One region of the Comamonas jiangduensis genome, then DNA from elsewhere that is predicted to be linked to it. Evidence: riboswitches for the same ligand, from Rfam matches in the RefSeq annotation. Region 1 holds a riboswitch; the other holds the start of a gene.

What was found. Region 1 has a riboswitch for S-adenosylhomocysteine ahead of metH (methionine synthase). Riboswitches for the same ligand answer to the same signal wherever they lie in the genome.
Region 2: another riboswitch for S-adenosylhomocysteine. It lies ahead of ahcY (adenosylhomocysteinase); the one in region 1 lies ahead of metH (methionine synthase).

Annotation. Positions count from the first base shown of each region.
Region 1 covers NZ_JARXOV010000004.1:85,878-98,074, reverse strand. The annotation lists gene QEP12_RS04695 (tripartite tricarboxylate transporter substrate binding protein BugD) at 1-286, opposite strand, end outside; gene QEP12_RS04690 (MmgE/PrpD family protein) at 481-1,845, opposite strand; gene QEP12_RS04685 (CaiB/BaiF CoA transferase family protein) at 1,890-3,071, opposite strand; gene QEP12_RS04680 (acyl-CoA dehydrogenase family protein) at 3,225-4,391, opposite strand; gene QEP12_RS04675 (HTD2 family dehydratase) at 4,466-5,359, opposite strand; gene QEP12_RS04670 (LysR family transcriptional regulator) at 5,519-6,412, shown strand; gene QEP12_RS04665 (hypothetical protein) at 6,445-7,851, opposite strand; gene QEP12_RS04660 (LysR family transcriptional regulator) at 7,982-8,878, opposite strand; gene QEP12_RS04655 (PACE efflux transporter) at 8,955-9,425, shown strand; S-adenosyl-L-homocysteine riboswitch at 9,564-9,671, shown strand; gene metH (methionine synthase) at 9,710-12,197, shown strand, end outside.
Region 2 covers NZ_JARXOV010000006.1:16,051-28,247, forward strand. The annotation lists gene QEP12_RS06410 (anhydro-N-acetylmuramic acid kinase) at 1-311, shown strand, start outside; gene mdtD (multidrug transporter subunit MdtD) at 326-1,741, opposite strand; gene erpA (iron-sulfur cluster insertion protein ErpA) at 1,848-2,213, opposite strand; gene rpsI (30S ribosomal protein S9) at 2,446-2,838, opposite strand; gene rplM (50S ribosomal protein L13) at 2,849-3,277, opposite strand; gene QEP12_RS06435 (23S rRNA (adenine(2030)-N(6))-methyltransferase RlmJ) at 3,607-4,509, shown strand; gene QEP12_RS06440 (septal ring lytic transglycosylase RlpA family protein) at 4,678-5,310, opposite strand; gene metF (methylenetetrahydrofolate reductase [NAD(P)H]) at 5,380-6,231, opposite strand; gene QEP12_RS06450 (TlyA family RNA methyltransferase) at 6,378-7,544, opposite strand; gene ahcY (adenosylhomocysteinase) at 7,677-9,092, opposite strand; S-adenosyl-L-homocysteine riboswitch at 9,173-9,285, opposite strand; gene dtd (D-aminoacyl-tRNA deacylase) at 9,331-9,801, opposite strand; gene QEP12_RS06465 (putative bifunctional diguanylate cyclase/phosphodiesterase) at 10,120-12,195, shown strand.

The sequences.
Region 1 (12,197 bases):
CTTTGAGCGGGTCGTAAGGCAGCTTTTTGTACAGCGCTGGCGCAGTGGCCATGCCCATGTGGTGGATCAGGATGGTGTAGCCGTCGTTCTTGGACTTGGCCACGCGGGTCGGTGCAATCGTACCCCCTGCACCCACGGTGTTTTCCACCAGCACGCTCTGGCCCAGGCTTTGGCCCATGGGCACCGCCAGCAGGCGCGCCACCACGTCGGTGGGGCCACCGGCGCTGTAGGGCACCACCAAGGTGATGGGCTTGTCGGGCCAGTTGCTGGCCAGTGCACTGCCCATGCCGCAGGCAAGGACGGCACCGGCTGCGCAAGCTTGCAATGCCCAGCGGCGCGTAGAGCGATGGGATGAATGGGTCATGGTGGTCTCCTAGGTAGACATGGGACGGGCGTTTTCAGGGCGCCTCTACTCCCGGGGGAAACACATACCAATGGCCCCCGCCATCGGCATGCACATAAGGTGGGGGGAACAGCTTGTCAGGCCAGCAATCCGGTCACACGCGGCCACAGGGCCACTTGCCACAGCCGGGCCACGGCATGGCGTGCTTGCTCGGCGGGCACCTGGCTGCCATAGGCCGCCAGGCGCAAGGCCTTGTCGGTGATCTCCTGGCGGCTCAAGGTGTTGCCGGGGTCGCCCTTGGGCTCATCCACCCGGCCATGCAGCGTGCGGCCATCGCTCGTTTGTACGGTGACTTTGCCAATCCAGCGTTGGGGATAAGCCGTATCGACTTCGGTATCCAGCACCATCTGCACCTTTTCGCGCACTGCCACGGTTTCGGGCGACTGAAAGTGCGCGTCAAATTCATGGAGGCCCGCAAACCCAAAGCGGGCGGCCAGCCCCAGCACGGTGCCCATGGAGAATTTGCTCTGGTGCACGGTGCTGGGGTTCACCACGGGGCCCAGCACGTCGATGGCGCCCTGGTGCACATGGCAGGTCACTTGGGCAATGTCTGCGGGCTGCAAATTGTTTTGCTGCATCACTTGCAGCAGCGCATCGGCTGCGGGGTGGGTGTGGCGGCAAGACGCATGCCACTTAAAACTCGTCTCGGCCGTGGCCCAGCGGGTACCCAGACCCTCGGTGAGTTTGGCGGGGTTGGCATCGGTACTCATGCCCGCAGCCAGGCCCTGCGGGCCGGTGAAGATGTCTTGCGCACCGGTAAAACCATCTTTGGCCAGGTACGCGGCCATCAAGCCTGCTGCTGCGGCGTGCGCGGTGTGCAGCTGCTTGCTGTCGGCGGCGGTGCGCAAAAACTCCCACAGGCCTGCAGCCTGCGTACCTGCCGAGCCCAGCGCATGCTGCATTTGCGCGGGCGTCAGGCCCAGCAAATGGCCCACCGCTGCGGCGGCAGCCAGCGTGCCTGCGGTGCCGGTGGTGTGGAAGATGCGGTAGTGGCTGCGGCCCAAGAACTCGCCCACGCGGATGCCGACTTCATAGCCCGCCACGCAGGCGGCCATGAGTTGCGCGCCGGAGGCGCCAATGCTTTGTGCCACGGCCACCGCCGGGGGGAAAACCACCGCCGCCGGGTGGAACACCGAGCCGTTGTGCACATCGTCTTGCTCGGCCACGTGCGAAGCTGCCGCATTGGCCAGGGCCGCCATCATGGGCGAGGTGGTGGTGCGTTGACCGATCACTTCACAAGGGCCGCTGGCTGGGCCTTGCGACAGCGCAAAGCGCGTGATGCTTTGCACCGGGCGGGCACTTTGGCCCGCCAACACGGAACCAAACCAGTCCACCCACAGGTCTTCGGTTTTGCGCTGCACGGCCTCGGGCACATCGCCCCACTTCAGCGTGGCGGCGAACTGTGCCAAGGGGTGCACAGCGACTTGATTTTCTTGCTTCATTTTTGCCTCCAAGGCAGTTAGCACTTGCGCTAGCTGCTATTTATTTATGCGTTCACAGCGGCGATTTGCTCGGTGCTCCAGCCCAGCTCGGCCAGGATGCTGGCGTTGTGCTGGCCCACGGCGGGCACGGCTTCCATGCGGTAGTCAAACGCGCTGTTCACGCCGGGCGGCAGCAGGGCCGGCACCTCGCCCACGGGCGTGCCCACGGTGCGCCAGCGCTGGCGCGCTTGCAGCTGCGGGTGCTGCCACAGATCGGCCATCTCATTAACGCGGGCGTTGGCAATACCGGCGGCTTCCAAGCGCTCCACCACTTGCGCGGCAGTCAGTGCGGCAAAGGTCTGCAGGATCAGCGCCTGCAAGGCCTCGCGGTGGGCGTTGCGCTGGGCGTTGGAACAAAAGCGTGCGTCAGTGGCCACTGCGGGCTGCTGCAGCACGGTGTCGCAAAACGCTTTCCATTCGCGCTCGTTTTGCAGGCCCAGCATCACGGTCTTGCCATCGCCCGCTTGGAAAGGGCCGTAGGGGTAGATGCTGGCGTGGCTGGCACCGGTGCGCGGTGGCGGGGGCGCGCCGTCGTAGGCGTAGTACAGGGGGTAGCCCATCCACTCGCCCATGGCCTCCAGCATCGATACATCAATGTGACTGCCTTCGCCCGTCTTGCCGCGCAGCAGCAGGGCCGAGAGGATGTTGGTGTAGGCGTACATGCCCGCCGCAATATCGGCCACCGAGATGCCGGATTTGCTGGGCGTCTCCGGCGTGCCGGTGACCGACAGGAAGCCGGCCTCGCTCTGGATCAGCAGGTCGTAGGCCTTCTTGTCGCGGTAGGGGCCATCGGCGCCATAGCCGCTGATGTCGCATACGATGAGCTTGGGGTTGTGCGCCTTCAGGGCCGCGTACGACAGGCCCATGCGCGCGGCCGCGCCGGGCGCCAGGTTCTGCACCAGCACGTCGGCGGTCTTCAGCAGCTCCATCAGCGCCTGCTTGGCCTGGGGCTGCTTCACATCCAGCGCCAGGCTTTCCTTGCTGCGGTTGATCCAGGTGAAGTGCGAGGACTGGCCCTGCACCCGCTGGTCATAGCCGCGCGCAAAGTCGCCGCTGCCAGGCCGCTCCACCTTGATGACGCGCGCCCCCAAATCGGCCAGCTGGCGCGTGCAAAACGGTGCGGCCACCGCGTGTTCCAAAGAGACGACGGTGATCCCATCAAGAGGTCGGATGGCTTGCTTGGTCATCTTGTTGATCCATGGCATTGACTGGCGGCACGGCCCAGCTCAGAGACAGCGAGCCAGGGCCGCCCCGCAGCGAGGCTGTCGTCCCCCTGCCCGCAGCGCACGGCGATGCGAGAGCGGGGGGAAGGCGCGCAGCGACTCAGGGGGGTGTTCATGTCAGAAAGAACGGGGCAGGCCCAACAGGTGCTCGGCCACGTAGGAATAGATCAGGTTGGTCGAGATCGGCGCCACCTGGTACAGGCGTGTCTCGCGGAATTTGCGTTCCACGTCGTACTCGCAGGCAAAGCCGAAGCCGCCGTGGAACTGCAGGCAGACGTTGGCCGCTTCCCAGCTGGCCTTGGCCGCCAGGTACTTGGCCATGTTGGCCTGGGCGCCCATGGCTTCGTGCCGGTCGAACAGCTCGCAGGCCTTCCAGCGCATCAGGTTGGCGGCTTCCAGCTCGATGAAGCTCTCGGCAATCGGGAACTGCACGCCCTGGTTCTGGCCGATGGGGCGGCCAAACACGTTGCGGTCCTTGACGTAGTTGGTCACGCGGTCCATGAACCAGTAGCCGTCGCCAATGCATTCGGCGGCAATCAGCGTGCGCTCGGCGTTCAGGCCGTCCAGGATGTACTTGAAGCCCTTGCCTTCTTCGCCAATCAGGTTCTCGGCGGGGATTTCCAGGTCTTCAAAGAACAGCTCGTTGGTCTCGTGGTTGACCATGTTCGGAATCGGGCGCACGGTCATGCCCTTCTTTTCCGCTTCGCGCAAATCGACCATGAAGATCGACATGCCCTCGCTCTTCTTGGTCACCTCGGCCAGCGGCGTGGTCCGGGCCAAGAGAATCATGAAGTCGCTGTGCTGGATGCGGCTGATCCACACCTTTTGGCCGTTGATGACGTACTTGTCACCCTTTTTGACGGCGCTGGTCTTGATCTTGGTGGTGTCGGTGCCCGTGGTGGGCTCGGTCACGCCCATGGACTGCAGGCGCCATTCGCCCGAGGCAATTTTGGGCAGGTACTTGTCTTTTTGCGCCTTGGAGCCGTGGCGCAGCAGCGTGCCCATGTTGTACATCTGGCCGTGGCAAGCGCCCGAGTTGCCGCCGCAGCGGTTGATCTCTTCCATGATGACCGAGGCCTCGGTCAGCCCCAGGCCCGAGCCGCCGTATTCCTGCGGAATCAGCGCCGCCATCCAGCCCGCTTCGGTCAGCGCATTCACAAACTGTTCGGGGTAGGCTCGCGCTTCGTCCACCTTGCGAAAGTACTCATCCGGAAACGCCGCGCACAGGTCACGGATCGCGTCGCGGATTTCGTGGTGGTTGTTCGATTGGGTCAACTCGATCATGGTGTGTCTCTTTATGGCTTTTTGGGCCTCTAGCGCTCATGCAGCAAGCGCTAGCAGCTCTCGTTTTTGGTGGTTTACGCCAGCGTGGCAGTGGCTTGCATAGTCAGCCAACCTTCATGGTCTTGCGCCCACAGCTCGATGGTTTTGCCATCGGCTGAGGGCTTGCCATGCACGCTGAAGCTGTGCAAATCAAACGTAGGGCGTACCGCTTTAAAGGCAAAACTTTGCAACTGTGCGTGTGGCAAGCTGCGGCGCAGCAGATCGACCAGCAGCGTGGCAATCAGTGGGCCGTGCACGATCAGACCCGGGTAGCCTTCGATTTCGGTGACGTACTTGCGGTCGTAATGGATGCGGTGGCCGTTGAAGGTCAGCGCGGAGTAACGGAACAGCAGCACGTCATCCGGCGTAATCACCCGCGACCATTGCTGCTGACCCGCCAGTGGAGGTGTTTGGGGGGCTGGCGCTGCCTCCCCGGGCTGGGCCGCAGCGCGGTAGACGATGTCGTGCTCTTCCGTCAGGCACAGGCCATCGGCATTGCCAAAGCGGTGTTCCACCTGCACAAACAGCAACTCTCCCGTGCGCCCCACCTTGTGCGTGACGGACTGGATGGTGGAGACGCGCTCCACATCCTGGCCGACTTGCAGCGGGTTGTTCCATTCCCAGCGCAGGCGGCCACCGGCCCACATGCGGCGCGGCAGGGGCACGGGCGGCAGAAAACCGCCGCGCTGGGGGTGGCCGTCCGGGCCCAGCTCGCTTTGGCGGGCGTGCGGCAAAAAGTACAGCCAGTGCCACAGCGGCGGCACGGTGCTGCCCGCCGCCACGGGGGCGTCATCGCGGTCTAAGGTGGCAGACAGTGCACGCAGGGGCGCAGCCGTGATGGTGTCGGGCGTGGTCTCGCTGCGGCCTTGCCATGTTTGCAGGTGTGCCAGTTGGGTGGCATCAATTTGGGGAATCGTGCTCTCGGTCATAACCAATCCATGCTTTGCTTTAGGTGTCGCCCGTGGCTTCTGGCGATCAGTTGCAATGCATCTTGGCGCTCGAAAAAGCTTTCTACAATCACAGCTTTTGCAAGCAAGCCTTCGATTTTTCAAAAGGCTTACCCACCTCCGTAGAAACCCGAACGCCCCATGAAACTCGAATTGAAAGACTTTTTGCTCTTTGTCCAGGTCGCCAAAACCGGCAGTTTGACGCGGGCTGCAGAGCAATGCTTTCTGTCGCTGGCAGCCACCAGCGCCCGCATCAAGGCCATGGAAGAGGAAGCGGGCATGCCTTTGCTGATTCGAGAGGCTCGGGGCGTGCGCCTGACGCCACCGGGCGAGGCTTTTTTGTTCCACGCCCGGGCCATGCTGCAGCAGGCGCAGCAGCTAGAGGCCGACTTGCAGGAGTACGGCGCGGGCCTGCGCGGCCACGTGCGCGTGTTTGCCAACACCACGGCGGTGACCGAGTTTTTGCCGGACATTCTGGCGGCCTACCTGATGGAGCACCCGCACATCAGCGTGGATTTGCAAGAGCGTCCGAATGCGGTGATTGCTTCGGACATCCGCGAAGGCCGGGCCGATCTGGGCATCATCGCGGGCGAGGTGGATACGCACAGCCTCACCAGCCTGCACTTCAGCACCGACCGCCTGGTGCTGGTCGCCCCCAACGAGGCGCGCTGGCAGTCCGTGGCCTCCCTGAACTTTGCGCACGTGCTGCACGAGCGCTTTGTCGGCATGCACCGCGACAGCACCTTGCAAACTTTTCTGAGCCAGATTGCCCTGCAACTGGGGCACACGCTGAAGCTGCGCATTCAGGTGTCGAACTACGATGCCATGTGCCGCATGGTGGCCGCAGGCGTGGGCATTGCCGTGGTGCCTGAAAGCGCGGCACAGCGCAGCAGCAGCTTGGCGCAGCTGCGCCAGATTGCGCTCAGCGATGCCTGGGCCGTGCGCCCGCGCTACATGCTGGTGCGCGAAGCGGCGCCCTTGGCCAGCCATGTACAAGCCTTGATGCAGGCAGTGCAGCGCTACCACCAGCGCTGAGGTGCGCGCCGCCGCGTTGCAGGCTCACCAACTCACAAACGGCCAGCGCGCTGGGCGCGGTCTACCGACCACAGGTAGTTCATCTCGGCACAAAACGGCTGGGCACAAATGGCGCGGCCCTGGTACTGGCAGCCTGCGCGGTTGCAGAAGTTCTGGTTGTGCTCGTTGGCATTCTTGGACTGTTTTTTGCCGTTTTCGTCGGCCTGCGCCTGCGCCATCATCAGCCACGGATCGGTGGCCTTGTTGTGCAGCATGGCTTGCACCTCCTGCGGCAGCATGTGCGCGGGCAGGTAGACCGAGGCAGCCTGTGCGCTTTGCACCGCCTGCGCCAGGGGCTGAAACTCCAGCGCCAGCACCGCGCTGGTGCGCATGGCCTGGGCTGCGGCTGCGGCGGGCGAACCCGGCAGCACCTGGGGCTGCATCACCAGCCCGATGCTGCCGTTTTGCAACTGCTGCACGCTGCCTGCAAACGGCAGTTGCAGCATGCCACCGGGGCTGCCGCTGGCAAAGCCCGTGGCAAACGGCCCGGGCGGGGCTGCAAAACCCAGCGGGCTGGCCTGCGCTGCGCCCGCCCCTGCAGGCAGCGCCGCACCCAATGCCGATTGGGCCTGCGCCCAGGCCACCGGCACACGCAAGGTCAAGGTAAAGCTGCGCTCGCCATCACTGCCCTGCACCACGCCCTGCTGCACCAGCCAGTTTTGCAACGTGGGCAAGGTGATGCTGGCCTTGTCTGCCGCTGCGGCCAGGGCAGCTTGCGGGGTGCTGGCCACCAGGGCCGGTGGCAAATCACCGGCGGCGGCCGCTTGGCCTGCCAGCTGCAAGACGGCATTCGTCAAGGCCGTGGGCCACGCTTGGGCGCTGACCAATTGCTGCGGCAGGGGCTGGGCCGCCGTGGCCTGCTGCAGCAATTGGCTTAAAAAAGCTTGCAACTGCGGGCTGACACCCGCCGTGGGCCAGTTGGCAGGCAAGGTGGCATTCCCCGATTGGATGTGGTTGACCAAATTGGCCACCAGCTGGTTGAACGCCTCCATCTTCACCACCTGCTGGGCTTGCGGCGACAAGTTCACGCTGCTAGACAGCGCCGCTTGCGCCGCCGCCACAATCTGGGCCACCTGCGCGGCGCTGGCCGTGCCGCTGGTGGGTGCCACAGACGCAGCCGCGGGCACCGGTGCGGCGGCCTGCGTAGCTGCAGTGCTGGTGCTTGGCGGGGTGGGTTCGCTGGCGGTACGGGCACTGCTGCTGGGTGGCGTGGGCACCAGCGTGGGGGCGGAGGATGCTGCCGGCGTGCCGTTGCCTTGGCTGGCCGTCTGGGCCGCTGCCGCAAAGCTGGGGCTCTGGGCCTGCGGGTTGCTGCCCGCATGCACGGCTGCACCCTCCGGGGCGCTGGGCACGGCGGGCGTAATCGGCAGGGCAGAAGAAGGCGGGATGGCAGAAGTCACGTGCCGACTGTAGAGCAAAAACAGCGCCGCCCGCCAACCTCACCACGGCTTCAGATTACGTATTTTGATAGCTTCCTGCGCTTGTCACACAAGCGTTACAGCGCTATTTCTTACAAATTTCCTTGCGGCTTTATGCGCGAGCCCGCAGTTGCTGCACAAACAAACCAGCCGCCAGCCCCAGCGGCCGCTCCTTGGACCAGACCCAGTCCACAAACAGTTTGCTGCCATTGCTGAGGTTGTTGAACGGAATGCGCAGCAACTCACCGCTGAGGATGTGGGGTTCCACCAGACTGAGCGGCAACCAGCCCCAGCACAGCCCGGCGGCAATCAAAGCCCGCGCTGCGCCGTGGCTGTCTGCGCGCCACAGGTGGTGCGAGAAGACAAAGCGGGTGTCGGTCAAGGCCGGGTCGCGGCTGGCCACCAGCACCTGCCGCACCGCGGCCAGCTGGGCCATATCGATGGTGTGGGCCACGCCCGCCTCCCAGTGCGCGCACAAAGGGTGGCGCGGTGACATGACCGCCACCAGCGTTTCATGGCCTTGCTCCTGAAAGTCCTCGCGGGCGTCGATGCTGGGGCGCTCAAACACCAGCGCCAGCTGGGCACGGCCCGCGTGCAGCAGCTTCAGGGCATCGTCTTGCGGGGCGGCCAGCACCTCCACCACCAAGGCAGGAAATTGCGCCACCACGGGGCGCAAGGCTTCGGCCCAGTCGCTGGCCAGCAGCTCAGGGGCAATCGCCAGCGTCAGGCGTTGCTCCAGCCCGGCGTGCAGTGCCAGCGCCTGCTGGTTGAGCTGCTGCAGCTGCTGCGCCAGCAAGCGGGCTTGCGGCTCCAGCGCCTGGGCCGCCGCCGTCGGCGTGGGCTCGCGCCCGGTGCGGTCGAACAGTTGCAGGCCCAGCTCCGCCTCCAGCTGCCCAATCGCCATGCTGACGGCCGAAGGCACCTTGCCCAGCTTGCGCGCAGCGGCAGAAAAAGAGCCGGTATCGAGCACGGCCAAAAACAGCGGGACTTGTTCCAAAGGAAAGGGCATGGTGCACAATCTATCAAAAAAACTGAAAGAACCTAACTTTCACCGTCAATTTTTCACACATAAACTGCGGCCACTTATGTCAGTAGCAACACCCCAAGCCGTCGGCCTGCAAGGCCCCCTGCGCCGCGTCGTTTTTGTCGGCCTGTATGAATTCATCGCCATCGTCGTCTCCAGCCTGATTTTTATGGCGGTGGGGCAAGAGGCGGGCTCCTCCGGGGTGATGGCCGTGGCGGCCTCCACCATCGCGATTTGCTGGAACATCACTTTCAACTGGCTGTTTGAAAAGTGGGAGCTGCGCCAGACCCGCAAAGGCCGCTCGCTGCTGCGCCGCATCGCGCACGCCATCGGCTTTGAAGGCGGTATTGCCGCCATGCTGATCCCGCTGATGGCCTGGTGGTTCGGCATTTCGCTGTGGGAAGCCACGGTGATGGAGGCAGGCTTGCTGGTGTTTTTCTTTCTCTACACCTTTGTTTTCAACTGGTGTTTTGACCGTTTCTTTGGTCTGCCTGCCTCTGCGCAGGCCCTGCCCGCCACCGCTGCCGCTTAAAACCATAGCTGCCAGCACTTGCCAGATATGCGCTAGCGGCCAATTTGGCAACAATTCCTCGGCCTGCGCCCCTGCCGTGTACCGGCATCACCCATGCAGGCTGCGACGCGGGGGCAGGCGCTTTAGAATTGCGGGTTTCGCCCCAAGGAGCGCTGCAGCAGCGCGCGCGTCGCATGGACCGCGCTGTCAGGCTTGGGGCCAGCGGCTGTTGTGCAGCAGCCGCCCCTGCAACGGCGTTCACCTGTTCCCACGATTGATTGAGTTTTTTCACACAGGTGAGTGCGATGACCGTTGCTGCAGCCCCCCATTCGATTCCCCCCATGCGCCTGTCGGGCCTGGAGCCCGTGTTCATTGGCAAAGACACGCTGTTCGTCAACGTGGGCGAGCGCACCAACGTCACCGGCTCCAAAGCCTTTGCGCGCCTGATCCTGAACGAGCAATACGAAGAAGCCCTGGCCGTGGCGCGCCAGCAGGTGGAAAACGGCGCGCAGATCATTGACGTGAACATGGACGAGGCCATGCTCGACAGCAAGGCCGCGATGGTGAAGTTCCTGAACCTGATGGCGTCGGAGCCCGATATCGCTCGCGTGCCGGTGATGGTGGACAGCTCCAAGTGGGAGGTGATCGAAGCCGGTCTGCGCTGCCTGCAAGGCAAGGGCATCGTGAACTCCATCTCCATGAAAGAAGGCGTGGAAGAGTTCAAGGCCCATGCCAAACTCGTCAAGCGCTACGGCGCAGCCGCCGTGGTGATGGCGTTTGACGAAAAAGGCCAGGCCGACACGTTCGAGCGCAAGATTGAGATCTGCGAGCGCGCCTACCGCATCTTGGTGGATGAAGTGGGCTTTCCCCCCGAGGACATCATCTTCGACCCCAACATCTTCGCCGTGGCCACCGGCATTGAAGAGCACAACAACTACGGAGTCGATTTCATCAACGCCGTGCGCTGGATCAAGCAGAACCTGCCCGGCGCCAAGGTCTCGGGCGGCGTCTCTAACGTGAGCTTCTCCTTCCGTGGCAATGACCCCGTGCGCGAAGCGATTCACACCGTGTTCCTCTACCACGCGATTGCCGCGGGCATGGACATGGGCATCGTCAACGCAGGCATGGTGGGCGTGTACGACGACCTGGAGCCCACGCTGCGCGAGCGCGTGGAAGACGTGGTGCTCAACCGCCGCCCCGACGCCGCCGAGCGCCTGCTGGAAATTGCCGACCAGGCCAAGGGCAACGCCAAAGACGACAGCAAAAAGCTGGAGTGGCGCGGCACGCCCGAGCACCCCAAGACCGTCAACGAGCGCCTGTCACACGCGCTGGTGCATGGCATCACCGACTTCATCACCGAAGACACGGAAGAGGCCTACCAGGCCATCGTGGTCAAGGGTGGCGGCCGCCCGCTGCACGTGATCGAAGGCCCGTTGATGGACGGCATGAACGTGGTGGGCGACCTGTTTGGCGCGGGCAAGATGTTCCTGCCCCAGGTGGTCAAATCCGCCCGCGTGATGAAGCAGGCCGTGGCCCACCTGGTGCCTTACATCGAGGAAGAAAAGCGCCAGCAAGAAGCCGCCGGTCTGGATGTGACCAGCAAGGGCAAGATCGTCATCGCCACCGTCAAGGGCGACGTGCACGACATTGGCAAAAACATCGTCACCGTGGTCTTGCAGTGCAACAACTTTGAAGTCATCAACATGGGCGTGATGGTGCCCTGCCATGAAATTCTGGCGCGCGCCAAGGCCGAAGGGGCCGACATCATCGGCCTGTCGGGCCTGATTACGCCCAGCCTGGAAGAGATGCAGTACGTCGCGGGCGAAATGCACAAGGACGATTACTTCCGCGTCAAAAAGATTCCGCTGCTGATTGGCGGCGCCACCTGCTCGCGCGTGCATACCGCCGTGAAGATTGCGCCCAAGTACGAAGGCCCCGTGGTCTATGTGCCCGATGCCTCGCGCTCGGTCAGCGTGGCGCAAAGCTTGCTGGGTGAAGGCAAAGACCACTACGTGACCGAGTTGAACGCCGACTACGACAAGGTGCGCACCCAGCACGCCAACAAGAAGAAAACCCCGCTGTGGTCCCTGGCCCAGGCGCGCGCCAATGCAGCCGTGGTGCACCATGCCCCGGTCACGCCGCGTGTGCTGGGCCGCCGTGTGTTCAAGAACTTTGACTTGGCCGAAATTGCCCAGTACATCGACTGGGGCCCGTTCTTCCAGACCTGGGACTTGGCCGGCCCTTACCCCGCCATCCTCGACGATGAAATCGTGGGCGTGGAAGCGCGCAAGGTGCTGGCCGATGCGCAGGCCATGCTCAAGAAAATCATTGAAGGCCGCTGGCTGCAAGCCAACGGCGTGATGGGCATCTTCCCCGCCAACCGCGTGGGCGATGACATCGTGTTCTACACCGACGAATCGCGCACCGAAGTGCTGACCACCTGGTACGGCATGCGCCAGCAAACCGAAAAGCAGGCGGTCGATGGCGTGCTGCGCCCCAGCCGTTGCCTGAGCGACTTTGTGGCCCCCAAGGAATCAGGCATCCACGACTACGCCGGTCTGTTTGCCGTGACCGCAGGTATTGGCGCTGAGAAGAAAGACAAGGAATTTGAAGCCGCGCTGGACGACTACAGCGGCATCATGTTCAAGGCCCTGGCCGACCGCCTGGCCGAAGCCTTTGCCGAATGCCTGCACCAGCGCGTGCGCAAAGACCTGTGGGGCTACGCCGCCGATGAGAACCTCAGCAATGAAGAACTCATCAAAGAGCAGTACCAGGGCATTCGCCCCGCGCCCG
Region 2 (12,197 bases), on a different contig from region 1:
TGCAAGCCACGCTCACCGCCTTTACCGCCCACAGCTGCGCACAGGCGTTGATGCGGCATGCACCCAACAGTGACAGCTTGCTGGTGTGCGGCGGTGGTGCTCTGAATACCGAGTTGATGCGCCAGCTCCAAGCCTTGCTGCCGCATGCCCACGTACAAAGCACGGCCGCACGCGGCTTGCCACCGCTGCAGGTGGAAGCTGCCGCCTTTGCCTGGCTGGCCCGCCAATGCATGCTGGGTTTGCCCGGCAATTTACCCGCCGTCACGGGCGCGCACGGGCCACGCATTCTGGGAGCGATTTATCCCGCCTGATGCAGCAGCGGTGCTTAGTCGTGCCCGTCTGGCGCGCTGCGCACCTTTTCATCCGGCTCTAACTGGCTAAACACCAAAGTGGCCGCCAAGGTCATCACCCCCACCGTCACAAACGTGGCTTGCAGCGCCAGCAGCTTGTAGCCTTCGCGCGCCTGCCACATGTCGGCATAGCCCGCGAGCACCGCTCCAGCTATGGCCACGCCCATGCTCATCGCCAGCATCTGCACCATCGACAGCAGACTGTTGCCGCTGCTGGCCGACTCCCCGGTCATGTCCTTGAGCGTGACCGAATTCATGGCTGAGAACTGCATCGAGTTGATGGCGCCAAACACAAACAATTGCGCCACGATCAGCCACACCGGCTGTGCGGGGCTGACCAGCCCCAGGCCCGCAATCATCACCCCCAGCAACACCGAATTCACCTGCAGCACACGCTTGTAACCAAAGCGCAGCACTGTCTGCACCGCCACGCGTTTGACCAGCATGCCGCCCAGCACCGTGGCCAGCATCATCGTGCCCGCATGAAAGGGCGACAAACCCAAACCCACCTGCAGCATCAGCGGCACCAAAAAGGGCGCAGCCCCACTGCCCAAGCGGGCAAACAAATTACCCAGCAAGCCCACGCGCAATGAGCGCACGCTAAATAGCGATGGGGCAAACAAGGGCTGGCTGCTGCGCAGCGCGTGCATCCAGTACGCTGCCAGACTGGCCATGCCGAACACCAGCAGCACGGCCACCAGGGCATGCCCCATCCCCACACCGGACAAACCATCCAGCGCCAGCGACACCCCCACCATGCCAGCGGCCAGCAAGGCAAAGCCCACACCGTCAAATGCGCGCTTGGGCTGCTGATCGTTCAGCGGCATCCAGCGCCATGCCGCCCACACGCCCAGGATACCAATTGGCACATTGATCCAAAAAATCCAGTGCCAGGATGCAAACTCCACCAGCCAGCCACCCACCGCCGGCCCCATCAAGGGCCCCACCTGCCCCGGAATGGCAATGAAACTCATGGCGCGGATGAAGGCATCGCGCGGATAGGCGCGCAGCACTGCCAGCCGCCCCACGGGCAGCATCATGGCGCCGCCCACCCCCTGCACCACCCGCGCCATCACCAAAAACTGCAGCGTAGGGGCCAGCGCACACAAGACCGAGCCCAGCACAAACAAGGCCATGGCCGCCGTGTAAATACGGCGTGTACCAAAGCGGTCTGCCACCCAGCCCGTGGCTGGAATCAACATGGCCGTCGTCAGCGCATAGGCCACCACCACCGACTGCATATGCAGCGGGCTTTGCCCCAAGGATGCTGCCATGCTGGGCAAGGCCGTGTTCAAAATCGTGGCATCCAGCGACTGCATGAAAAAGCCAATGGCCACCAGCCACAGCAGGGGCTCTTGCTTGCTTGCAGGTTGACCGATATTGTTTTTCATAGCTGCTAGCGCTCATCCAGTCTACGTTTTAAGGCAATTTGATCACAAAAAAGCCGCTGGCAAGCAGCGGCTTTTGGGAAGGGGAAAACAGACGCAATCGGCGCTGTTACACCGAGAAGCTCGAGCCGCAACCGCAAGTGGTCTGGGCATTGGGGTTCTTGATCACAAACTGCGCACCCTGCAGATCTTCCTTGTAGTCGATCTCTGCACCAATCAGGTACTGGTAGCTCATGGCATCAATCAACAGCGACACACCGTTTTTGGTCATGGTGGTGTCGTCGTCATTGGTGATTTCATCAAAAGTGAAACCATACTGGAAACCCGAGCAACCGCCGCCTTGCACAAACACGCGCAGCTTCAGGTCTGGGTTGCCTTCTTCCGCAATCAGGTCGGCCACCTTGGCAGCAGCGCTGTCGGTGAAGACGATGGGATCAGGCATTTCAGTGGTGGTGGGTTCTGCAACGGCGCTCATGGGGATACTCCGAGTGTTCTTCTCAAAATCGGCTGTAATGGTACTGCGTTTTGCTCAGGAATTAGGCCAGCGCCTAGCTTTGACGCCAGTCGCAGTGGGGGCATTGCCCGCCATCTTTCCCGCACAGACCCAGCGGTAAAGCCCACAAAAAAGCCGCCACACCCGAAGGTAGAAGCGGCTTTTTTGTGAGGAGGCTGCACCGAAGCGCAGCCTGCCAAAGGTCTGAAACGAATTAACGCTTCGAGAACTGCTTGGCGCGACGAGCACCACGCAGACCGACCTTCTTACGCTCAACTTCACGAGCGTCGCGAGTCACGAAGCCGGCTTGGCTCAGTGCAGGCTTCAACGCTGCGTCATAGTCGATCAGCGCACGAGTCACGCCGTGGCGCACTGCACCGGCTTGACCGGATTCGCCGCCGCCGTGCACGTTCACCAGCACGTCGAAAGCTTCCAGATTGCCAGTCAGCGCCAGAGGCTGCTTAGCGATCATGATGGAGGTTTCGCGGCCGAAGTACTGCTGAATGTCTTTGCCATTCACAGTGATCTTGCCGGAGCCCTTTTTCAGGAATACACGAGCCACGCTGGACTTGCGACGGCCTGTACCGTTGTTCCAATCACCAATCATTGAGGTCTCCTTAGATTTCCAGAGCCTTAGGCTGCTGTGCGGTATGGGGGTGCTCAGCACCGCCGTACACCTTCAGCTTCTTGATCATGGCGTAGCCCAGGGGACCCTTGGGCAACATGCCCTTGACGGCCTTTTCCAGAGCGCGGCCAGGGAACTTAGCCTGGAGGTCGCGGAAGTTGGTGGCAGTAATGCCGCCAGGATAACCAGAGTGACGGTAGTACACCTTGTCCAGGTTCTTGGTGCCAGTGACCTTGAGCTTGGAGGCGTTGATGATGACAATGTAGTCGCCGGTGTCAACGTGAGGTGTGTAGATTGCCTTGTGCTTGCCGCGCAGACGGAGTGCCACTTCGCTGGCGACACGTCCGAGCACCTTATCGGTGGCGTCAATCACAAACCACTCGTGTTGCACCTCAGCGGGCTTTGCGCTGAATGTAGACATGAGATTTCTCTTTCAAGAAGGTTTGGAAGGCCCTTTTCCGCGGTCGGTGCTTCTTCTTAAATTCAATTGCTGAACTAGGAAGCCTCTTAGGCGGTAACTACCAAAGCCTCGGCAAAACCTCTGCTTTAGTACTTCGCCGCGGGGCCATAAAATCGCTGCGAAGCCCGCCATTATACAAAATAGCGTCCAATAGCGCCATCAGCACCTGGTGTTGGTGTGGATTTACCCGCATCAGCGGCAATCCCCGCACACTGGCGCCATCCTGCGGCCTTGGGCCGCCGCCCCGCTGCAGCCTGGACTGCCGCACGAACCGAAAAGAATTCACACCTATGTTTAGCTACCGCCACGGCTTTCACGCCGGTAACCACGCCGATGTACTCAAGCACACGATCTTGATCGCCGCCTTGCAACACATGGCGCAAAAAGACACCGCCATCAGCGTGATCGACACGCACGCGGGCGCGGGCCTGTACCGCCTGGACGGCGACTTTGCCAACACCAGCGGTGAAGCCAAGGGCGGCATTGAACGCCTGCTCGATACCCCCCTGGATGAGTTAACCCCGGCCTTGCGTGCCTATGTAGAAACCGTGCGCAGCGTCAACCAAGGCAAGGGCGTCAAAACCTACCCCGGCTCGCCGTTCATCATCCAAAGCCTGCTTCGCCCGCAAGACAAGCTGCGCCTGTTTGAGCTGCACCCCAATGACTGGCGCTCGCTGGACGGCAACATGGCCCAACTGGAAGCAGGCAAGCAGGTGGAAGTGCTGATGGAAGACGGCTTCAACGGCATCAAGCGCTTTTTGCCCCCGCCTTCGCGCCGCGGCTTTTTGCTGTGCGACCCCAGCTATGAAATGAAGACCGACTATGGCCGCGTGCTGACCATGATCGAAGACGCCCTGGTGCGCTTTGCCACCGGCACCTATGCCGTGTGGTACCCCATCATTCCGCGCCAGGATGCACACGATTTGCCCAAGCGCCTCAAAACCCTGACCACCAAGGCTGGCAAGGGCTGGCTGCACGCCACGCTCACCGTCAAGGGCAGCAAGATCCGCAGCGAAGTGAACGACTGGGGCAACACCGCCGAAGGCAAGCGCCCCGGCCTGCCTGCCAGCGGCATGTTCGTGATCAACCCGCCCTTCACCCTGCGCGCTGCGCTCAAGGAAACGCTGCCGCAAATGCAAAAGCTGCTGGCGCAAGACAAGAACGCCGCTCACACGCTGGAGTTTGGGGAGTAAATCCACCCCCATCGCTACACAAAAAAAGGAGCTGCCTGCGCGCTTGCAACAAGGTTTTCAGATGCTTATCACACTGAAATCCTTGATGTTTGAGCGCGGGCAGCTCCTTTTTTATTGAGCCCGGCGTGCTACACCTGTTGCACGTGCCAAGGGGCAAGTGGGCACAACTTAATTGCTGGCCGCCAGCACCGCTTCAGGGCAGCTGTCTTCACCCTCGTCGAGCTTGTAGATTTCTACCGACTTCACGCCTTTGCCCAGCATGCCGATTTCTTCGGCCGCCGCCTTGCTCAAATCAATCACTCGGTTTTTTACAAACGGGCCACGGTCGTTCACGCGCACCACCACCGTTTGGCCGGTGCTTTTGCTGCGCACGCACAACTGGGTGCCGAACTCGTACGTGGGGTGGGCGGCTGTCAGTTCGTACTGGTTAAAACGCTCGCCATTGGCCGTCTTGCGGCCATGAAATCCGGGGCCGTACCACGAGGCAACGCCTTGCTGATCGACTTCGGGCCATTCCAGCTCATACAAGCGCTCTTGCATGGCCTTGGCCGGATCCTTCATGCGGTCTGGCCGCAAAGGGGGGGGGGCCATCTTGGCCAACAATTCCGCGCCGGTGCGGGAGCTGGCCTGGGGCGCGCGCACAGCATCGCCCTGGGCGGGTGTTGTGCGCTCGGTGGGCAGGGGCGCGCAAGCGCTTAACAACGCAGCCAGCAGCACCGATGCTGCTGGCAAGGCACGCGGACGTGCCAAAGACAAAAAAGACACACTAACGGAAACAGGCTGACCCCCATGAGCTTGCATGGTCTGACCCTTCTAACGGTGAGCGCACGATAAGCACCACCAGAAAGCCAGCGCGTTCCGCTCAAGCCATTACAAGCCCAATCGGTCGCACAGCTCCAAGGTAGCAGCGCTCTGGTTCATCGTATAAAAGTGCAAGCCCGGTGCGCCTTGATCGCGCAACTGCTCGCACAAGCGTGTGACCACATCCATGCCGAAGGCGCGAATCGAGGTCACATCGTCCCCGTAGGCCTGCAGGCGCAGGCGGATCCAGCGGGGAATCTCAGCGCCGGTCGCATCGGAAAAGCGCATGAGTTGAGAGGAATTAAGGATGGGCATGATACCGGGAACCACCGGCACCTGCACGCCAAGTGCTTGAATCCCTTCAACAAAACGAAAATACGCGTCGGCATTGTAGAAGTACTGGGTGATGCCGCTGTGTGCGCCCGCCTGGATTTTTGTAGCAAAAGCTTTCAGGTCTGCCTCGGGAGATTTGGCCTGCGGGTGGGTCTCGGGGTAGGCCGCTACCTCGATGTGGAACCAGTCGCCAAACTCGTTGCGGATGAATTCCACCAGGTCGCTGGCATGGTGAAATTCACCGCCCAAGCCATAGCCGCTGGGCAAATCGCCGCGCAGCGCCACCAGGCGTTTCACGCCCATGTCCTTGAGCTCTTGCAGCTCTGCGCGCACCTTGGCGCTGGTGGCGCCGATGCACGAGAAGTGGCAGGCCGCCTGCATGCCTTCGGCCTGAATATCACGCACCATGCTGAAAGTGCCTGCCTGGGTCGAGCCACCTGCGCCGTAGGTTACCGAGCAAAACTCGGGCTGGCGGGCATACAAATCCTTACGCACTTGCACATGCTTGGCCGCGCCTTCGGGCGTTTTGGTGGGAAAAAACTCAAAGCTGATGGGGAAGTTGCTGGTCTTTGTATGGGCCACGGTCATCACTCCTCGCCTGCCCTCCCGGCAAGCTGTCTGCAATCATGTTGTCTGAGACAAGCTGGCAGCCCCTGCCGACCTGTCTCTCACGTCCGCCACATCCACCACGCCATGCAGCGTGCAAGCGGCACACCGCACGGGCGGTGCCGGACTTATTTGGCGTTCTTGCGCTTGGGGCGCGCAGGCCCAGGCACGTTGTAGCCGTCTTCTTCGTCGTCAATCACGTCAATGCGCTTGAGCTCGCGCAGCACGGTGCGCGAGACGCGCTTGGCCGCAGGCGCAGCAGGCTGGTCGGGCAGCGGCTCGTCCAGGTTCTTGATGCTGGCGCCTTGCACCGCATGCACAAAGAATTCGTGGTTGCCGTCACCGCCCTCAATGGCGGAATCCATCCAGCCCTTCACTTGCAGGCCCAACTCGGCCAGGCAATCGCACACACGCTGTTTCACCTCTTGGTACAAGGCCGGGTCACGCACAATGCCGCCCTTGCCAACCTGGCCGGGCTGCAACTCAAACTGGGGTTTGACCAGCATCAGCAACTGGCCATGGGGCTTGAGCAGGCGCACCACGGCGGGCAACACCAGCGTCAGCGAGATGAAGGACACATCGCCCGTCACAAAGTCAAACGCCGGGGTGGTATCTACATCCGCGTAGGCTTCTTTACGGCGGCGCTCGGTGGGCACACAGCCCTCTTCGCGCGCCTTGGCCTTGGCGGCTCGCTCGGCCTTGAAGGCTTCGATGTCGGTGTCCTTGGCGTCGTTGCTGTCGTCGTAGTCTTCGGCGATTTCACCGCCGTTGCGCATCCACGCATACGGAGCCTGGGGCAGGGTGTCGTTGTCTTCTTCCTCTTCCCAGCGCTCGGAAATCACTTCTTCGCAGGCATCTTGCAAGATCTCTGCGGTCATGGAACGCGCATTCACGCCCTCCACACAAATCACACGCACGTCTGCACGCAGGCTCTCGTGCAACTGGCCCTGGCCCACGTCCACACCAATCACCTGGGCTGCGCCGTGCTTGAGCAGGCAGTCAGTAAAACCGCCGGTGCTTTGCCCCACATCCAGGCACCGCAGGCCTTGCACGTTCACACCCGTGGCGGCCAGTGCGCCTTCCAGCTTCAAACCACCGCGGGAGATGAATTTGACTTCGGCGTCATCCAGCAGCTTGAGCTCAGCGCCCACAGGGATATCGTCACCGTTTTTGACGACTTTTTTCCAAGGGGCCAGCGGCGTCAAGCGCCACTCCACGCCCGAAGCGATCAGGCGCTGGGCCTGCGAACGGGTGCTGGCATGACCGTGGTCCACCAAAAATACATCTGCGCGCATGGCGTAGTTTCCTTTTATTCACTCAAATTGGCCTCTAGCGCTTATCTGATAAGCGTTAGCAGCTATCTATTTACAGCAAAGCACCAGAGGTCGCAAAGCCGCCGCACATGCGGTCGGCTTTGCCCGCCATGATTAGTAGCGGTAGGTTTCAGGCTTGTAAGGGCCTTCCTTCTTCACACCGATGTAAGCGGCTTGCGCATCGGTCAGCTCAGTCAGCATGGCGCCGACCTTCTTCAGGTGCAAGCGCGCCACCTTTTCGTCCAAGATCTTGGGCAGCACGTAGACCTTGCCCACTTCGTAGGCTTCAGGGCGTGTGAACAGTTCGATCTGGGCGATGGTCTGGTTGGCAAACGATGCGCTCATCACGAACGAAGGGTGGCCCGTGGCGCAACCCAGGTTCACCAGACGGCCCTTGGCCAGCAGCGTGATCTTCTTGCCGTCAGGGAATTCGATCTGGTCGACCTGGGGCTTCACTTCTTCCCACTTGTACTTCTCGATCGAAGCCACGTCGATTTCGTTGTCGAAGTGACCGATGTTGCAAACAATCGCTTGGTCCTTCATGGCGACCATGTGCTCGTGGCGGATGATGTCTTTGTTACCGGTGGTGGTCACGAAGATGTCGCACTTGTCGGCGGCATATTCCATGGTCACCACCTTGTAGCCTTCCATCGCAGCTTGCAGCGCGTTGATCGGGTCAATTTCGGTCACCCACACTTGGGCGCGCAGGGCGGACAGGGCTTGGGCGCAGCCCTTGCCCACGTCACCGTAACCCGCCACCACAGCCACCTTGCCAGCGATCATCACGTCGGTGGCGCGCTTGATGCCGTCGACCAACGATTCGCGGCAGCCGTACAGGTTGTCAAACTTGGACTTGGTCACCGAGTCGTTCACGTTGATGGCACGGAACAGCAGGCTGCCGTTGGCCGACATTTCGTTCAGGCGGTGCACGCCGGTGGTGGTTTCTTCGGTCACGCCGATGATTTGGGCGGACTTGCGGGTGTACCAGGTGGGGTCCTGCGCCAGCTTGGCCTTGATGGCCGCAAACACAATCCGCTCTTCTTCAGAAGAAGGGTTGGCCAGCACGGACAAGTCCTTCTCGGCCTTTTGACCCAAGTGCATCAGCATGGTGGCATCGCCACCATCGTCCAGGATCATGTTGGGGCCTTCGTTTTCGGAGCCAGCAGGGCCGAATTCAAAGATGCGGTGGGTGTAGTCCCAGTAGTCTTCCAGCGATTCGCCCTTGATGGCAAATACGGGGGTGCCAGTCGCTGCAATAGCTGCAGCGGCGTGGTCCTGGGTCGAGAAGATGTTGCAAGAAGCCCAGCGCACGTCGGCGCCCAGGTCCTTCAAAGTCTCGATCAGCACAGCCGTTTGAATGGTCATGTGCAGCGAGCCGGTGATGCGTGCGCCCTTGAGGGGCTGGGCCGCAGCGAACTCTTCGCGAATGGCCATCAGGCCGGGCATTTCAGTTTCAGCAATGCGAATTTCTTTGCGGCCCCAGTCGGCCAAAGAGATATCGGTAATTGCGCGATCTTGTGTATTGCTCATGGTTTCTCCGTGCGGAAGACAACTTGAAAAAACCACGTTCTGGGAGATTGGGGGCTGAACAGACCTCACCGCACAGAAAGCGTGGGTGAGCGTCGTTGCCTAGGAGCGAGGCGGCAGGGTGTGCCGTCTGCTGCCCTTCCGAGCCTCACGCCACCGCGGGTGCTGGGTGGACGCTGCAACGCTCCTCGGAAGGAAAAGAGGCTGCGATTGTAATCGAGCCCTTCAAGGTTTGCCGCAGTCAGGCATCCGCCGTGGCAGTTGCCGGGGCAATGCGCATCGGAATGGTCACCGGGCCATCGTTGACCAGGTGCACCTGCATGTCGGCGCCAAACACCCCGGTTTGCACCGGGCCCGCTGCGTAGCACTGCTGGGCCTGCGCCACCATGTAGTTGTACAGGCGCAACCCCTCCTCAGGCTTGGCGGCCAGCGTAAAGCTGGGGCGATTGCCGCCACGGGTGTCTGCTGCCAGCGTGAACTGGCTGACGATCAACAGCCCGCCCCCCACATCCTGCACGCTGCGGTTCATCTTGCCTGCATCGTCGCTGAAGATGCGCAGCTTCAAAATTTTGGCCAGCAATTTATCGGCCTCTTGCTCGGTGTCGCCCTGCTCGGCACACACCAGCACCAGCAGCCCTTGGGCAATCTGCCCACTCACTTGCCCATCCACCTCTACCCGCGCTTGGCGCACACGCTGCAATACCGTAATCATGAAACCTTAAAAATCATAGTTACTGGGGCAGTACTGATAGGCACTTACCCCCCGTTGAGCTTTCAAATGCTTATACAGCGTACGCTGACAGCTCCTGTTTTTATGCATCACTACCGATCCAGCCAGCTGTCTGTAAGCTGCCACCAGGATGATGTAACTTGCCGTAACGCAAAACGGCGGTGCCTGGGCTCCGGTATACCGCCAACCTATGCACGCGACCACTCTTTTCGTTGATTGTCCCGCACCGCGCAAGCTCGGGCGCCCAGGCCTTTGCGCCGCGGCTCGGCCATGCCATCACCCCCTCTCTGCGCCGCAGCCATGAGCACCGCACCCACCTACGCCCCCAGCGAGCCACCCCACGACGTGCTGCACGCCGTGGCCCTGGTCACCGGCGCACCAATGGCCTGCTTGAGCTGGCCGGAAGGCCGTTGCCTGTGGGCCACCGCCGCCTATGCCCAACTCCTGGGCATGCCCACGCAGGAGTTGCAGGGCAAACTGCTGCAAAACTACCTCAGCCCCTGCGACTGGAACAGCTGGCTGTGCGAGCTGGAGCGCCTGGCCAGTGCCCAGCAATCGGGCACCAGCCTGCAAACACCGCTGACATTTGCCCACCAGCAGCGCATCCAAACCCAGCTGATTGCACAGACACACCAGCACAAGGTATGCGCCATCGTGGTGGTGCCGCTGCACAACCTGTCGCTGGTCGATGCCATGCAAATGCTGCAAGACAGCGACACCCGCCTGCGCCGCTATGCGGCAGCGACCAGTGAATCCATCATTTTCTTTCGCCATGGCCGCATTTTTGATGCCAACCCTGCGGCCATTGCACTCACCGGCTACCCTTTGAGCCAGTTGGTGGATCGCCCGGTTCTGCACCTGCTGCCCCACGTCTTGCGCGCCAGCGCACAACCCATGGTGGAACAAGGCACCAGCAACGCCCAGGAAACCCGCCTGTTGCACCACAGCGGACAAGAGTTGCATGTGGAAGTCACCGTCCACCTGCTGCCCGAGGATGGGGATGTGATTGGCCTGATGGTGCTGCGCGACATTACCGAGCGCAAACGGGCTGAGGCGGAAATGCATTTCCTGGCCTTTCACGACCCGCTCACGCGCCTGCCCAACCGCCAAGGGCTGATGCGCCAGCTGCGCCAGGTGCTGCAAAGCGCAGAGCAATGCCAGCGCCCCGCTGCCGTGCTATATGTGGACTTGGATCGTTTCAAAGATGTCAACGATTCACTGGGCCACGATGCGGGCGACAAGCTGCTGGTGGAGGCTGCGCGCCGCCTGCGCAGCAAAGTGCACCCCGACGACCTCGTAGCGCGCCTGGGGGCCGATGAGTTTGTGGTGGTTTTGGCCTCTCCCTTGACGGCATGCCAGCCCGAATGCATCTTGCGCGAGATGCGGTTTGTGCTCACCAAGCCCTATGCCCTGCACAACGGGCTGGTGAACCTGCCCGCCTCGATTGGCGTAAGCATCTACCCGGAAGATGGCGACACTGCCGAAGCGCTGATGCTCAACGCCAGCGCCGCCATGGAAACGGCCAAAAACATAGGGCATGGCAGCCACCAGTACTACAGCGCACTCCTGCATATGCGCCCCAGCCGACTGCTGGTGCAAGACCGCCTCCTGCGTGAAGCCATCGAAACCAACCAAGGGCTGGTGCTGCACTACCAGCCCCAGTGGGATCTGAACAGCAACCGCATGGAAGGCTTTGAAGCCCTGGTGCGCTGGCAGCACCCCGAGCGCGGCCTGCTGCCACCGGGTGAATTCATCAGTTTTGCGGAATCTCGCGGCCTGATCTCTTTGGTGGACCGCTGGGTGATGCGTGCGGCCTGCCAGCAACTGCGCGCGTGGCGGGATGCGGGCCTGCCGCCCGTGGTGGTTTCCGTCAACATGTCCGCCATTGAGTTCAACCAGAGCAATTTGCTGACCGAGGTGCAGCAGGTGCTGACCGACACCGGGATTGACCCGCAGTGGCTGGAGATTGAGTTGACCGAAACCACGCTCATGAAACAGTCCGAACATGTACTGGGGACCTTGGAGGCGCTGCAGCAATTGGGCGTTCGCCTGGCGATTGACGACTTTGGCACAGGCTACTCTTCGCTGGCCTACCTCAAGCGCTACCCTCTGGACAAGCTCAAAATCGACCGCGCTTTCATCAAAGACACGCCGCAAGACCAAGACGATGTGAGCCTGGTCACCGCCATCATTCAAATGGCACGCAGCTTGAATTTGCGCACCGTGGCAGAAGGGGTGGAATCCAAAGCGCAATGGAGCTTGCTAAAGCATCTGGGCTGCGATCTGATTCAGGGCTACTACCTCTGTCGCCCCATGTCTGCCGAAGATGCCCTACGCTGGCAACAACACCGTTGTCAAATGGGTGCGCCACAATAAGT